Regions from separate parts of the Nocardiopsis rhodophaea genome, predicted to be linked through region 2. Evidence: riboswitches for the same ligand, from Rfam matches in the RefSeq annotation. Region 2 holds a riboswitch; the other holds the start of a gene.
What was found. Region 2 has a riboswitch for glycine ahead of gcvT (glycine cleavage system aminomethyltransferase GcvT). Riboswitches for the same ligand answer to the same signal wherever they lie in the genome.
Positions count from the first base shown of each region.

Region 1: linked by a shared signal. The riboswitch ahead of gcvP (aminomethyl-transferring glycine dehydrogenase) and the one ahead of gcvT (glycine cleavage system aminomethyltransferase GcvT) in region 2 are both predicted to bind glycine.

Region 1 is NZ_BAAAPC010000005.1:196,023-203,717, reverse strand. Features, by position in the region: gene gcvP (aminomethyl-transferring glycine dehydrogenase) at 285-3,176, opposite strand; glycine riboswitch at 3,297-3,386, opposite strand; gene ABD259_RS07610 (MerR family transcriptional regulator) at 3,805-4,401, opposite strand; gene ABD259_RS07605 (bifunctional nuclease family protein) at 4,730-5,200, opposite strand; gene ABD259_RS07600 (FHA domain-containing protein) at 5,541-6,083, opposite strand; gene ABD259_RS07595 (sugar phosphate nucleotidyltransferase) at 6,675-7,695, opposite strand, start outside.
Region 2 is NZ_BAAAPC010000011.1:213,650-221,344, forward strand. Features, by position in the region: gene pip (prolyl aminopeptidase) at 1-443, opposite strand, end outside; gene ABD259_RS14455 (AMP-binding protein) at 681-2,393, shown strand; gene ABD259_RS14460 (3-deoxy-7-phosphoheptulonate synthase) at 2,616-3,671, shown strand; glycine riboswitch at 4,025-4,126, shown strand; gene gcvT (glycine cleavage system aminomethyltransferase GcvT) at 4,271-5,386, shown strand; gene gcvH (glycine cleavage system protein GcvH) at 5,551-5,931, shown strand; gene ABD259_RS14475 (serine hydroxymethyltransferase) at 5,936-7,207, shown strand; gene ABD259_RS14480 (L-serine ammonia-lyase) at 7,415-7,695, shown strand, end outside.

The DNA.
Region 1 (7,695 bases), on a different contig from region 2:
CGCAGTCGATTCGGGCCGTGTTTCTCGGAGACTAACGTGTGGACGCGGGTCTGCGGACGAATCGAGGTCGGTTATTGGCTGAGGGACCGAGGAACCCGCGCCTTTACGATGTAGATACGTAGATCGCGGCCTAATAGCGCGCGACGCGGTGTCCGAATCCAGCGTCGCTCCCGAGCGCCGAACACCGCCGGGACACACCGACGTGGCGTCGGTCCCCGAGGTTCGGGGACCGACGCCACGTCGGATTCATCGCCCGCTTGGCGCGCCTCCGCTGAGGCCCCCTCCTACTCCCCGAAGGCCTCGGGCGGCGGGCACGCGCAGACGAGGTTGCGGTCGCCGTACGCCTGGTCGATGCGGCCGACCGGGGACCAGTACTTGTTCAGCCGCAGCTCCGGCACGGGGTAGCCGGCCTCGCTCCGGCTGTAGGCGTGCTTCCAGTCGTCGGCGGTGAGCGCCTCGGCGGTGTGCGGGGCGTTCTTCAGCGGGTTGTCCTCGGCGTCGTAGGTACCGTCGGCGACGCGGTCGATCTCGGCGCGGATCGCGATCATCGCGTCGATGAAGCGGTCCAGCTCCTGAAGGTTCTCGCTCTCCGTGGGTTCCACCATGAGGGTCCCGGCCACCGGAAAGGACATCGTCGGGGCGTGGAAGCCGTAGTCGATGAGCCGCTTGGCGACGTCCTCGTTGGTGACACCGGTCTTCTTGGCCAGGTCGCGGATGTCGATGATGCACTCGTGGGCGACCAGCCCGCCCTTTCCGGTGTAGAGCACCGGGTAGTAGGGCTCCAGTCGCTTGGCCACGTAGTTGGCGCTGAGTACCGCCACCTCGGTGGCCGAACGCAGGCCCTGCTCGCCCATCATCCGGATGTAGGCCCAGGAGATCGGCAGGATCCCGGCCGAGCCGAACGGCGCCGCCGCGACGGGGCCGACACCGGTGTGCGGCCCCGCGTCGGGCTGGCCCGGGTGGTTGGGCAGGAACCCGGCCAGGTGCGACCGCACCGCCACCGGGCCGACACCCGGACCGCCGCCGCCGTGCGGGATGCAGAAGGTCTTGTGCAGGTTGAGGTGGCTGACGTCGGCGCCGAACTTGCCCGGCTTGGCCCAGCCCAGCAGCGCGTTGAGGTTAGCACCGTCCACGTAGACCTGGCCGCCGGCCTCGTGGACCAGGTGGCACACCTCGGTGATGGTGTCCTCGTAGACGCCGTGGGTGGACGGGTAGGTCACCATCAGCGCGGCCAGTTCGTCGCCGTGCTTGTCGATCTTGGCGCGCAGGTCGTCCATGTCGATGTTGCCGCCCTTGTCGCAGGCCACGACGGCGACCCGCATACCGGCCATCACGGCGCTGGCCGCGTTGGTGCCGTGGGCGGAGCTGGGAATCAGGCAGACCTCGCGCTTGGCCTCACCGCGCTCGCGGTGGTAGCCGCGGATCGCCAGCAGGCCGGCGAGCTCGCCCTGCGAACCGGCGTTGGGCTGCAGCGACACCGCGTCGTACCCGGTCACCTCGGCCAGCCACGTCTCCAGGTCGCGCACCAGGGCGACGGTTCCGGCCGCCTGCTCCAGGGGAGCGAACGGGTGCAGCTCGGCAAACGCCGGCCAGGTGATGGACTCCATCTCGGCCGTGGAGTTGAGCTTCATGGTGCACGAGCCGAGCGGGATCATGCTGCGGTCCAGGGCGAGGTCCTTGTCGGCCAGCCGCCGCATGTAGCGCAGCAGGGACGTCTCGCTGCGGTGGGTGTTGAAGACCTGGTGGTCAAGGTAGTCCACGCCGCGTCGCAACGCCTCGGGCAGGGCGACGGCCGCGCCGTCACCCGCGCCGGCGCCCTCCTTGCCGCCGAACGCCGCGAGCACCAGGTCCAGCTGCGCGTCGGTGGTGGTCTCATCGCAGGAGACGCCGACGATGTCGTCGGAGACGCGCAGCAGGTTGACCCCGCGCTCGCGGGCCGCCTGCAGCACGCCGTCGGCGCCGCCCTGGACGCGGACGCGCAGGGTGTCGAAGAAGTCCCCGTGCACGACCTCGAAGCCGCGGGCGCGCAGTCCCTCGGCGAGCCGGACGGTGCGGCCGTGCACGTCCTCGGCGATCGCGCGCAGCCCGTGCGGACCGTGGTAGACCGCGTACATCCCGGCCATCACCGCGAGCAGGACCTGGGCGGTGCAGATGTTGCTGGTGGCCTTCTCACGGCGGATGTGCTGCTCGCGGGTCTGCAGGGCGAGGCGATAGGCGGGCGTGCCCGCGTTGTCGACCGAGACGCCGACGAGGCGGCCGGGCAGCTGGCGCTGCAGGCCCTCCCGCACCGACATGTAGCCGGCGTGCGGACCACCAAAGCCCATGGGCACGCCGAAGCGCTGCGTCGAGCCGACCGCGATGTCGGCCCCCAGCTCGCCGGGGCTGCGGAGCATGGTCAGGGCGAGGATGTCGGCCGCGACGACCGCCAGGGCGCCGCGCTCGTGCGCGGCCTCGATGACCGGGCGCGGGTCGCGGACGGCGCCGCTGGCGGCGGGGTACTGCACGAGCACGCCGAACGCCTCGATGTCGGGCAGCCCCTCGCTCAGGTCGGCGACGACGATGTCGATACCGAGCGGCTCAGCGCGGGTGCGCAGCACCGACAGCGTCTGCGGGAAAACGTCGGAGTCGACGATGAACGCCGCGGCCTTGCCGCGCGTCGCGCGCCGGGCGAGCGTCATGGCCTCGCCCGCGGCGGTCGCCTCGTCCAGCAGAGAGGACCCGGAGACCGCGCGCCCGGTCAGGTCGCTGACCATCGTCTGGAAGTTCAGCAGGGCTTCGAGGCGCCCCTGGGAGATCTCGGGCTGGTAGGGGGTGTAAGCCGTGTACCAGGCCGGGTTCTCCAGGATGTTGCGGAGGATGACCGGCGGGGTGATGGTGCCGTAGTACCCGCGGCCGATCATCGACGTGAGGACCTGGTTGCGGTCGGCAAGGGCGCGCAGCTCGGCGAGGGCGTCGGTTTCACCGGCCGCCTGCGGGAGCCGCAATGGAGCGGGGCCACCCGGCGTGCTGAGAATGCTCTCCGGGACGGCGGCCGCCATCAGGTCCGTCGTGGACCCGAATCCGACCGCCTTGAGCATGTGGTCGAGTTCCGACGGATCCGGGCCGATGTGCCGGTCGGCGAAAACGCGCGCGGGCGCTCCCCCCGTGGTGTTCTCATGGGTGGGCTGCTCCGGCATGGAGACCTCCTGGTCGCAGTAGCCGTTTCTCGCGGCTGCTCCTATGTGGTCTCCCCCTCTGTCACGCGATACCGCGCAAGCGCGGCGCAGGCGGCAGTGCGCCTGCCGCTCCAGAGTGGCCTCCTCCACGCGGTCCCTGGTGCCTGAGAGGTTACTGGGGAGTATTGCCCCGTCGGCGCCCCTGTCGGGGGTCTCTCCCGCGTGGTATCTACGGTCCGGTCATGTTCATTTGTGGGCAATGCGTTGCGTGAGCACCGCTGGTGTGCGGTGCCCGCGCGCGGTACACGACGACTGGCCCACGAACCATCCATCGGGCATGTCCCAGCGGCCCCTGACGGCAGATCGTGAGCCCGGCGTCTCCTCAAACCGTACTAAACCGTCGCGAGCGCCGCAGCGCTGCCCCTGCCCGGTGGCCGCCCCCGCACGGGGCACAACGGCACCGCCACCTGGGATGTCACAGTTGCTCCACGACGTGGTGGCCCAACGACTGCCGGCGCGGGCATGCCACCGCATCACGGCGAGTCGGACACCGTCGGCGGCCGGGCCCGCGGATCACCCCCGCCACGGCGCGCGGCGGGCGCGCCCCCATCGGCCGCTCGCCGCGCCGGAAGCATTCACCAGGCACGGCCTAGCCGATCCGCCGCTCGCGGCGGCGGCGCGCCAGCTCGTCGTCGGGGTGAGCGTCGGCCGGGAGCGGCAGGTGCTCGCCGGGGAGATCGCGCAGTCGGCCCTCGACCTCGCGCCAGACCCGGCCCAGCGCGATCCCGAACACGCCCTGTCCGCCCTGGAGCAGCTCGACGACCTCGTCGGGCGTCGTGCACTCATAGACACTGACGCCATCGCTCATCAGGGTGATCTGGGCGATGTCCGCGGTGTCGCGGCACTGGAGGTGCTCCACCGCGTTTCGGATCTGCTGCAGGGAGATGCCCGTGTCGATCAGCCGCTTGACGACCTTGAGGATGAGGATGTCGCGGACGCTGTACAGCGGCGGACCGCCGCGGCCGCTCTCCGGGCGCATGCTCGGGCTGACCAGCCCGGTTCTCGCCCAGTAGTCCAGCTGCCGGTAGGTGATGCCAGCAGCCGCACACGCCGTTGGGCCGCGATAGCCGACGTCCATAGGCAGCGCCACCACGTCCTCTTCACACAGCAGCCCCTGCTCCCCCGCCCGCCGTATCGCTGAGCGTGTGAGACCCGAGGCTTGCCGCTTGCCGCTCGTAACCGCCACCGCCGAACCTCCGGCTCCTCGGCCCACGGCGGTTTGACAGGGGGTCGGAGGGTGCGCCGCGGGTTCCTTCGACAATGAAGGTAAGCCGGTCGGATGGACAGCGTCAACGACACCCATCGGCGCGTCGTGGAACCTCTTCGGCTGTTCTGCGGCTCCCCGACCGACCATCCGCAACCCGGCGCTCGGGCCCGTTCACGAGCGGGTGCAGCGGCGGACGCGCGGCGCGAACGAGTCTTTTCCCGGAGCCGCCGCGGTGCGGCCTCCCAGCGGGCGTCACCTGCGGCAGCCCGCCCCGCCGCCCCGGCGGGGCGGGGTCGGCCGGTGCCGCTCAGGTGGTCCGGCCGAAGTCCTCCGGCGTGATCTGGTCGAGGAACTCCCTGAACTTCTCGACCTCGTCCTCCTGCTCGTCCGGGATCGGCACTCCCGCCTCGTCGACGACGTCGTCATGGGCGTAGATCGGCGCGCCGGTGCGCAGGGCGAGGGCGATGGAGTCCGATGGCCGCGCGCTCACTTCGACACCGTTGGAGAAGACGAGGTCGGCGTAGAAGATGCCATCGCTCAGGGACGTGATGTTGACGGTGCTCAGGCTGGCGTCGAGCGCGTCGAGGACGTCCCGGAAGAGGTCATGGGTCAGCGGCCGCGCGGGGACGACTCCCTGCTGGGCCAGAGCGATCGCGGTGGCCTCCACCGCACCGATCCAGATCGGAAGGTAGCGTTCTCCGTCGGACTCTTTGAGCAGGACGATCGGCTGGTTCGAGGGCATCTCGACCCGTACGCCGACGACCTCCATGTGCTTCACTGCGGCTCCGTCCCACGACTCGTCGTGCCGGATGGGCACTCGCCAGGATGTGCTCTGCTCCGTGCTCTTATCCGTCATTTCACGGTACACCGCGACAGGCCGGATGTCCGAGACCTGTCCGGGGCCGAAGGCGGCCGCGGGCCAGGCCACTGGCCCCGCCTATGGGCGGGAATTTCGGGAACCCCCTGTCAAACGCACCATCCGTGACGGTCCTCGTTGGGATAAGGCTCTCCGGTGAAGAGGCAGTGCAAACCTGCCGCGGGCCGACCGTGCGGCCCACGGCGCGGACGGACGCGTCCGCCGGGTCGTCGGTGCGACCGGGCTCCCCGTTGTGCTCCGCTCAGCGCCGCGGCTTGGTCAGCAGGACCAGTCGGAACTTGCCGATCTGCACCTCGTCGCCGCCGCCGAGCTCGGCCTCATCGATCCGCTCGCGGTTGACGTAGGTGCCGTTCAGGCTGCCGACATCGCGGACCCCGAAACCGTCGCCGCGCCGGAAGAACTCCACGTGGCGCCGGGAGACGGTCACGTCGTCGAGGAAGATGTCGCTGTTGGGGTGGCGCCCGGCCGTGGTGACATCGCTGTCGAGCAGGAAGCGGCTTCCAGCGTTCGGGCCGCGCTTGACGACCAGCAGCGCTGTACCGGCCGGCAGCGCCTCGACATTGGCGGGGTCGGCGGGGGCCTCGTCGCCCGCGTCGATCTCGGCTTCGAGGGCCTGGATCCCCGAGATGGAGATCGTGGACGTGGTCTCACCGACAGAGTCGCGGCGCTCGCCGGAACGAGGAGCCTCCTGTCCCGCCGCGCGGATGGGGGAACCACAGTTGGAGCAGAAACGGGCATCATCCGCAACGGCGTGACCGCACTGCGTGCAGTAAACGCTCGACATAGGTCGGCTCGGCCTCCTACCGCACGGGGCGGTGCTTGATTCGGCTGGTCGTCATGTAGGTGCCGGGTGATCGGGCGGCCCGTTCACCCAACACTGGTAACGCCGCGTACCGGCGTCGGGTTCCCGGCTCACCTCGCGCTTCGTTACAAGGCTTCATCCCCCACGATCGCTGAGCCCCACACTCCCGTGTCGCACGGCCTTGCGGGGACACTCGACTCTAAACCATATTCGCGGTTCGAAGCAGACAGGAAGGCGCCGCGACACTGCCGCCGGCGTGGCTGCCTGCCAGGGAAAGGGACCGCGGCCGCGTTCGCGCACGTCCGGGAGGGCCCGCGCATGGGGCGGACCGGCGCCCGACGGACACACCGCCCGTGACTGCCCTCGACGCCCGACCGGCGTGATGGGCGTGCCGCGGCCGCCGACGCCGGATGGGGCCGCCCGCGGGAGCCATCGACGGCCCCGCGGGCGGCTCGGGCTCACGCGCCTCGCACCGCCGTTCGGCATGACGGCGAAGGCCGTGCGTGCCCCGCTGCGAGGCCTCCCGGAGGTGCCGCCGGGAGGTGTTCTCCAGCCGTCCACGCACGGTCGCCGTCAGCCTTCAGCGTGCTCGACCACGGCCGCCCACTCGTCCAGCAGCCGCTGCGCGGTGTCGGAGTCGGGGCCTTCGGCCCACAGGTGGGTGACGGCTTCGGCGGTGTCGGGCAGGATGAGGGCCCACCCGCCGCTGGGGTCGAGGACCCGGACACCGTCGGTGGTGTCGACCTCGCGGTCGCCGGCGGCCTCCACCACGGCGCGCATGACGCTGCCCTTGACCGCCCACGGCGTGGGCACGGACCGGCGCAGCAGGTGCGCCTGCGGGATGCGCCGGTCGATCTGGCTCAGCGACATCCGGGTGCGCGCCACGAGGCCGAGCAGTCGGACGAACGCGGCGATCCCGTCGGTGGTGCGCGAGAACTCGGGGAGCAGGTACCCGCCCCGCCCGTCGGCGGCGAAGATGATGTCCTCGGCCTTGGCCGCCTTGGTGAGCTCGTCGGTGGACGTCGGTGTCCACTGCACGTGGGCGCCGTGGTACGACGCCACCTGCTCGGCCACCCGCGTGGTGGTCACGGGCAGGGCCACCCGGCCGCCCTTGCGCTCGGCTGCCACGAGGTCGAGGACGACCAGCAGAGCGCGGTCGTTGTCGACCAGCTCACCGTTCTCGTCCACCAGCGCCAGCCGCTCGGCCACAGGGTCGAACCGCACGCCGAAGTCGGCCCCCGAGGACTTCACCAGGTCGCCCAGGCGTTGCAGGTCGCGCATCTGCCGGGCAAGCGTGTCGGTGGGCGAACTCTCGTCCAGCCGGTTGTTCACCGTCAGGACGTCGACCCCGATTCGGCCGAGCAGCGACGGCAGGATGAGCGAGGCGGATCCTCCGGCGCAGTCGACGACGACCTTCAGCTCCGCCTCGGCGACACCCGTGGTGTCGATGTTCCGCAGCAGCTCGTGGGCGTAGGACTCCACGCCGCGCGAGGGGAAGGACAGCTCGGCGATCTCACCGGGAAACGCCCGCCGGTACTCGGCGCGGGAGAAGACCCGCTCCAGTTTGCGCTGCGCCGCCGGGGACAGGTCGGCG
Region 2 (7,695 bases):
AGTTCGTCGTTGCGCAGCGTGAAGATGCCGCGCAGGATCAGCTCACTGACCCGGTGCGGGTGCTCCTCGGCATAGGCGAGGGCGAGGGCGCTGCCCCAGGAGCCGCCGAAGACCTGCCACTTCTCCACGCCGATCATGCGGCGCAGCCGCTCCATGTCCCTGACCAGCGCCTGGGTGGTGTTGGTCTTGAGGTCGACGTCCATCCCGCTGGCGTGCGGCACGCTCCGGCCGCAGTTGCGCTGGTCGAACAGGAGGATGCGGTACTTCTCCGGGTCGAAGAGGCGCCGGTGCGTCGGCCCGCACCCGCCGCCGGGGCCACCGTGCAGGAAGACCACGGGCTTACCCGTGGGGTTCCCGCACAGCTCCCAGTAGATCCGGTTCCCGTCACCGACATCGAGCATGCCGGTCTCGTAGGGATCGATCGGCGGGTACAGCGTGCGCATCGGGCATGCACCTTCCGTGCAGACGTGGAGGGCCGTGTCTAACAGAATTTTGAAAGCAGAGGACGGGGCTCGGCCGGTGAGCGGCCGAAGGGGACGACGACCCGCGGCACCGGCGGCCATCGACCCAATCCTAGACAGGATCGCACTTCCCGTTGATCTTGAGCGGGTCGACTCGGGCATGGGGCATTCGTCCGGGTATGGTGACCAGAGTCACAGTGACGACGTGGAGGTCCGCCCATGTCCAGTCCGGCAACCCGCGAGTTCCGCTCCGCCCGCGACTTCCTGCTCGACCACCGCGAGGACCAACTTCTGGCCCACCGGGAGTTCCGCTGGCCCCGGCCCGAGCACTTCAACTGGGCGCTGGACCACTTCGACGTCGCGGCCGCGGAGCACCCCGACCGGATCGCGCTGTGGATCGTCGAGGAGGACGGCACCGAGACGAAGCAGACCTACGCCGAGCTCGCGCGGCGCTCGGGCCAGGTCGCCAACTGGCTGCACGCCCAGGGCGTGCATCGCGGCGACCGCATCCTGATCATGCTCGGCAATCAGGTGGAGCTGTGGGAGGCGACCCTGGCCGCCATGCGGCTGGGCGCGGTCGTCATCCCGGCGACCACGCTGCTCTCCACGGCCGACCTCGCCGACCGCATCGAGCGGGGCGGGGTCGCCCACGTCATCGCCAACGCAGTGGACACCCCCAAGTTCGAGGGCCTCGGCGGGCACTGGACCCGCATCGCGGTCGGGATCATGGAAGGCTGGCTCGACTACACCGACACGCAGCACGCCGGGCTGGACTTCGTGCCCGACGGCCCCACCTCCGCCGACGACCCGCTGCTGCTGTACTTCACGTCGGGCACCACCTCCCAGCCCAAGCTGGTGCTGCACACCCACCTGTCCTATCCGGTGGGGCACCTGTCCACCATGTTCTGGGTGGGGATCCGTCCCGGCGACGTGCACCTGAACATCTCCTCACCGGGCTGGGCCAAGCACGCCTACAGCAGCATCTTCGCGCCGTGGAACGCCCAGGCGACGGTGCTGGTGGTGAACCAGTCCAAGTTCAACCCCTCCTACCTGCTGAGCCAGATAGCGCACTGCGGCGTCGACACGTTCTGCGCCCCGCCCACGGTGTGGCGGATGCTGATCCAGGCCGACCTTGGGGCGTGGAACGTCCCCATGCGCGAGGTGGTGGCGGCGGGTGAGCCGCTCAACCCCGAGGTCATCGAGCAGGTGCGGCGCGCCTGGGGGTTGACCGTGCGCGACGGGTTCGGGCAGACGGAGACGACCGTGCAGATCGGCAACGGCCCCGGCCAGGAGATCCGGCCCGGGTCCATGGGCCGCCCCATGCCGGGGTTCACGATCGCGCTGGAGGACCCCGTCACCGGGGAGGTGGGCGACCAGGGCGAAATCTGCCTCGACCTGGCCGACGACCCCGTCGGGCTGATGGCCGGTTACCACGACAACGAGGAGCGCACCAAGCAGGTGATGCGCCACGGCCGCTACCACACCGGTGATGTCGCCAGCCGCGACGCCGACGGCTACATCACCTACATCGGGCGGGGCGACGACGTCTTCAAGGCCTCCGACTACCGCATCTCCCCCTTCGAGCTGGAGAGCGTACTCATCGAGCACGAGGCCGTGGCCGAGGCGGCCGTCGTGCCGTCCCCCGACCCGGTGCGGCTGGCCGTACCCAAGGCGTACGTCACCCTCACGGAGGGCAGGGCCGCGGACCCCGAGACCGCGCGCGACATCCTCCGCTACGCGCGGGAGAACCTCGCCCCCTTCAAGCGGGTGCGGCGCCTGGAGTTCGCCGAGCTGCCCAAGACGGTCTCCGGCAAGATCCGTCGGGTGGAGCTGCGCGCGGCCGAGGAGCGGCGCGGCACCGGCCGCGGTTCCCGCAACGAGTACGAGTATTGGGAAGAGGACTTCCCGGGGCTCAAGGACGAGGAAGAATGAGCGTGGACGGCACCGACGAGGCCGGCAACGCTGTGAGACGGCTCCCCGGCCGGCCCGGATGCGGCGCGGGGCCGCGGTCGTTGTTTCCGCGGTCGTGACCGGCCCCGCCCCGCGATCAGTGTCGATGAGCCCCACCACAATCGAGGGGCGTCGGAAGCCGCGCCGGTCCCGTCGCGTTAGTGTTGCCGGAGGCCACGTGGGGATGAGGGATAGAGGAACGGCATGCCGAACACCAACGACACCAGGGTCGAAAGCTACCTTCCCCTGGTCGCGCCACAGGACGTTTTGGCCGAGCTGCCGATGGGCCCCGAGCGCAGCGCCCTCGTCGAGGACGCCCGCGCTGAGGTCAAGGGGATCATCGACGGCACCGACGACCGGCTGCTGGTGATCGTCGGGCCGTGTTCGGTTCACGACCCCGAGGCCGCGCTCGACTACGCCCACCGCCTCAAGGGCCTCATCCCGTCGCTCAGCAGCGAGCTGTGCGTGGTGATGCGCGTCTACTTCGAGAAACCGCGCACCACGCTCGGCTGGAAGGGCCTGATCAACGACCCGGGCCTGGACGAGACCTATGACGTGCACCGCGGGCTGCGCGCCGCCCGCAAGTTGCTGCTCGACATCGGCTCGCTGGGGGTCCCCTCCGGCACCGAGTTCCTCGACCCGATCACCCCGCAGTACATCGCCGACGCCGTCGCGTGGGGCGCCATTGGCGCCCGCACCACCGAGAGCCAGGTGCACCGCCAGCTCAGCAGCGGCCTGAGCATGCCGGTCGGCTTCAAGAACGGCACCGACGGCGACGTGCAGGTCGCGGTGGACGCCTGCGGCGCTGCCGCCGCCTCGCACACCTTCTTCGGTGTCGACCCCAGCGGCGCCGGGTCGGTCGTGGTGACCCAAGGTAACCCCGACTGCCACGTGATCCTGCGCGGCGGGCGTTCCGGCCCCAATTACGACGCGCAAAGCGTCGGTGCGGCGCTCGATGTCATCGAGGGGTCGGGCCTGCCCCGCCGCGTCATGATCGACGCGAGCCACGCCAACAGCAGCAAGGACCACACCCGCCAGCCGGGTGTCGCCAACGCCATCGGCGACCAGATCGCCGCGGGTGAGAAGGGCATCGTCGGCGTGATGCTGGAGAGCAACCTCATCGAGGGCGCGCAGAAGCTCAACGACCCGGCCGACCTCACCTACGGCCAGTCCATCACCGACAAGTGCATGGGCTGGGAGACCACCGAGGGTGTCCTCAGCGGACTGGCCGAGGCCGTCCGCAACCGCCGCAAGGCCTGACATCCGACCATCTCCGGTGTGCCGGGAGAATCGCCATGATCACCGGGAGAATAGGGTGCCCGCACGTCCAGTGTTGCCGCGTTTTCTTGCGATGGTCATGGCGGCAGGCCTCGACTCTGTCCGTTCTGTCTGGCCAAACGCCGTCATTATCGGCGACAGGGCTGCGGACAGCGCTTTCCCACCCCGCGGGACCGCCCAGCACACCCACGGCCCGGCCCCGTGGTGATCACGGCTTCTGTCGCGGCAACACGGACGGAGTCCAGGGCATTCGCCCTGATCTTCAACGGAGGAGGGCGGGGGGACGGGCGCCCTTGGGGCTCGTTATCGCCGCTGCTAGGCTGACCGGTAGTCGCTGACCCCGTACGGGAGAGTGCCCCCGCATCCAGCGCGGGCCGCCGAAGGAGCAATTCCTCCCCGAAGACAACCTCTCAGGCGCACAGGACCGTACGGGCGAGACCACTCTGGAAAGCAGGAGCTCACCGCTCCTCGCCGAAGGTGCAAGCCACGCCGCGCGCGGGCGAAGCTCTCAGGCACCGATGACAGAGGGGGAGGATGGCAACGCCTTTGCAGATTCGACGTCCATCCTCTCGGGAGTGCCCATGACGGAGCCTACGAGCGCCCCCCGCCCCACACCGCTGCACGCGGTCCACGAGCGGCTGGGTGCCACCCTGGTCGACTTCGCCGGGTGGCTGATGCCGCTGCGCTACGGCAGCGAGACCGCCGAGCACAAGGCGGTGCGCGAGCACGCCGGCCTGTTCGACCTGTCCCACATGGGGGAAATCAGCGTCACCGGCCCGCAGGCCGCCGCGTTCCTCGACTACGCGCTGGTCGGGCACCTCTCCAAGGTCAAGGTCGGCCGCGCCCGCTACACGATGATCACCGCGGCGGACGGCGGGGTGCTGGACGACCTGATCGTCTACCGGCTCGGCGAGGAGGAGTACCTTGTCGTCGCCAACGCCGCCAACCACGACACCGTCGTGGCCGCGCTCACCGAGCGCGTCGCGGGGTTCGACGCCCGGGTGGAGGACCAGTCCGCCGAGTACGCTCTCATCGCGCTGCAGGGCCCGGAGGCCGTGCGGATCCTGGGCCCCCTCACCGACGCCGACCTCTCCGGGATCAAGTACTACGCGGGCTACGCCCACACCGTGGCGGGATACCCCGTCCTGCTGGCCCGCACCGGCTACACCGGTGAGGACGGCTTCGAGATCTTCCTCCGGCCGGGCTCCGACGCCCCCGCCGTCTGGGACGCGCTGCTCGCCGCCGGAGAACCCTACGGCCTGACCCCGGCCGGACTGTCCGCGCGCGACACGCTCCGCTTGGAGGCGGGGATGCCGCTGTACGGCAACGAGCTCAGCGCCGAACTCACGCCCTTCGACGCCGGCCAGGGCCGCGTGGTCAAGTTCGAGAAGGACAGCGATTTCGTGGGCCGCGCCGCCCTGGCCAAGGCCGCCGAGACCGAGCGCACGCGTCGCCTGGTCGGCCTCATCGGCCGCGGCCGCCGCCCCCTGCGCAACGGTCAGGAGGTCCTGCGGGAGGGAACGCCGGTGGGGTCCATCACCAGTGGCGCCCCCTCCCCTACGCTGGGCAAGCCGATCGCGATGGCCTACGTCGACGGCGACCTCGACATCACGTCCGGTGAGTTCACCGTGGACGTGCGGGGCCGCGCGGAGGCGGTCGACGTGGTCGAGCTGCCCTTCTACAAGCGGGACCGCTGATGTAGCTGGCCTCATGGGGGCCAGAGCGCGAGCCGCGGTGCGGGCCGCGTCGGCGACCCGGCAGAATCTCTGTCAGGGCCGATGACGAGCCGCATGGTGCAGGACACGACCGCGCGGACGTGTCGCGCGGTGCCGGATAACGAATGATCTCCTGGGGAGTTGAATTGAGCGTTCCCGCTGAGCTGAACTACACGAAAGAGCACGAGTGGGTGGCCATCGCCGATGGTGTCGCCACCATCGGCATCACGGCCTTCGCCACCGAGGCGCTGGGAGACATCGTTTTCGTCGACCCGCCGGAGACCGGGACCACGGTGGAGGCCGGTGACACCTGTGGCGAGGTCGAGTCGACCAAGTCCGTCAGCGACATCTACGCGCCGGTGAACGGCGAGGTCGTCGACGTCAACCAGGCCGCGGTGGAGAACCCCGAGATCATCGGCGAAGACCCTTACGGCCGCGGTTGGCTTTTCAAGGTGGAACTCTCCGAAGACCCGGCCGACCTGCTGACCCCCGAGCAGTACACCCAGGTCACCGAAGGCGAGGTCTGATCACATGACCGAGACGCGCAACATGCTCGACCAGACACTGGAGCAGTTCGACCCCGAGGTCGCGGCGGCCGTCAACGACGAGCTCGCCCGCCAGCGCGACACGCTGGAGATGATCGCCTCCGAGAACTTCGCGCCGCAGGCAGTGCTGGAGGCCCAGGGGACGGTCCTCACCAACAAGTACGCCGAGGGCTACCCCGGCCGCCGCTACTACGGCGGCTGCGAGCACGTCGACGTCGTCGAGCAGCTCGCGATCGACCGCGCCAAGGCGCTGTTCGGCGCCGAACACGCCAACGTGCAGCCGCACTCGGGCGCCCAGGCGAACACAGCGGTGTACTTCGCGCTGCTCAAGCCGGGCGACACGATCCTGGGCCTGGACCTTGCGCACGGCGGACACCTGACCCACGGGATGCGGCTCAACTACTCCGGCAAGATCCTCAACGCCGTCGCCTACCACGTGCGCGACGAGGACGGCACCGTCGACTACGACGAGGTCGAGAAGCTGGCCAAGGAGCACCAGCCGAAGATGATCGTGGCCGGGTGGTCGGCCTACCCGCGGCAGCTGGACTTCGCGCGGTTCCGCGAGATCGCCGACGAGGTCGGCGCGATCCTCTTCGTCGACATGGCGCACTTCGCCGGGCTGGTGGCGGCCGGGCTGCACCCCAACCCGGTGCCCTACGCCGACGTCGTCACCACGACCACGCACAAGACGCTCGGCGGCCCCCGCGGCGGGCTCATCCTCGCCAAGGAGGAGCTGGGCAAGAAGATCAACTCCGCGGTGTTCCCCGGCATGCAGGGCGGTCCGCTGGAGCACGTGATCGCGGCGAAGGCGGTCGCGCTGAAGATGGCGGCGGGCGAGGAGTTCGCCGACCGCCAGCGGCGCACCCAGGCCGGTGCGCGGATCCTCGCCGAGCGCCTCACGCAGCCCGACGCCGTCGAGGCCGGGGTGCGGGTGCTCACCGGCGGCACCGATGTCCACCTGGTGCTGGTGGACCTGGTGAACTCCGAGCTCAACGGCCGTGAGGCGGAGGACCGCCTGCACGAGATCGGCATCACGGTCAACCGCAACGCGGTGCCCAACGACCCGCGCCCGCCGATGGTCACCTCCGGGCTGCGCGTCGGTACGCCGGCGCTGGCCACCCGGGGCTTCGACGAGACGGACTTCGCCGAGGTCGCCGACATCCTCGCCGAGGCGCTCAAGCCGGAGTACGACGCGGCCGCCCTGCGCGACCGCGTGGTCGCCCTCGCGCGCAAGCACCCGCTCTACCCGGGCCTGTAGCGGGACATCTCCGCCACCCCGGCGCGCGGGTTCGGGGCGTGCGGCGCATCGCCGCCGCACGACCTCATACCTCGTCATCAGACAGCCGGGCCGTGCGCCGTCGCACCGAGTTCGGCGCAGGGCCCGGCTGTCGGCGTTTTACACGGCCGGTGCCCCGCAACCGCTTCCGACTATCGCACCCTGTACTCAACGAGGAGGGCAGGAACCATGGCTATCAGCGTTTTCGACCTTTTCAAGATCGGTATCGGCCCCTCCAGCTCGCACACGGTCGGCCCGATGAAGGCGGCCCGCACGTTCGTCACGGGCCTGGCCGACACCGGCCTGCTCGACCGGGTGGCCACGGTGCGGGCCGAGCTGTACGGCTCGCTCGCGCTCACCGGCAAGGGGCACGGCAGCGACACCGCGGTCATCCTCGGGCTGCTCGGGGAGACCCCGGAGGACGTCGACGTCGACGCGGTACCGGAGCTGCTGAGCCGGGTTCGCACCAC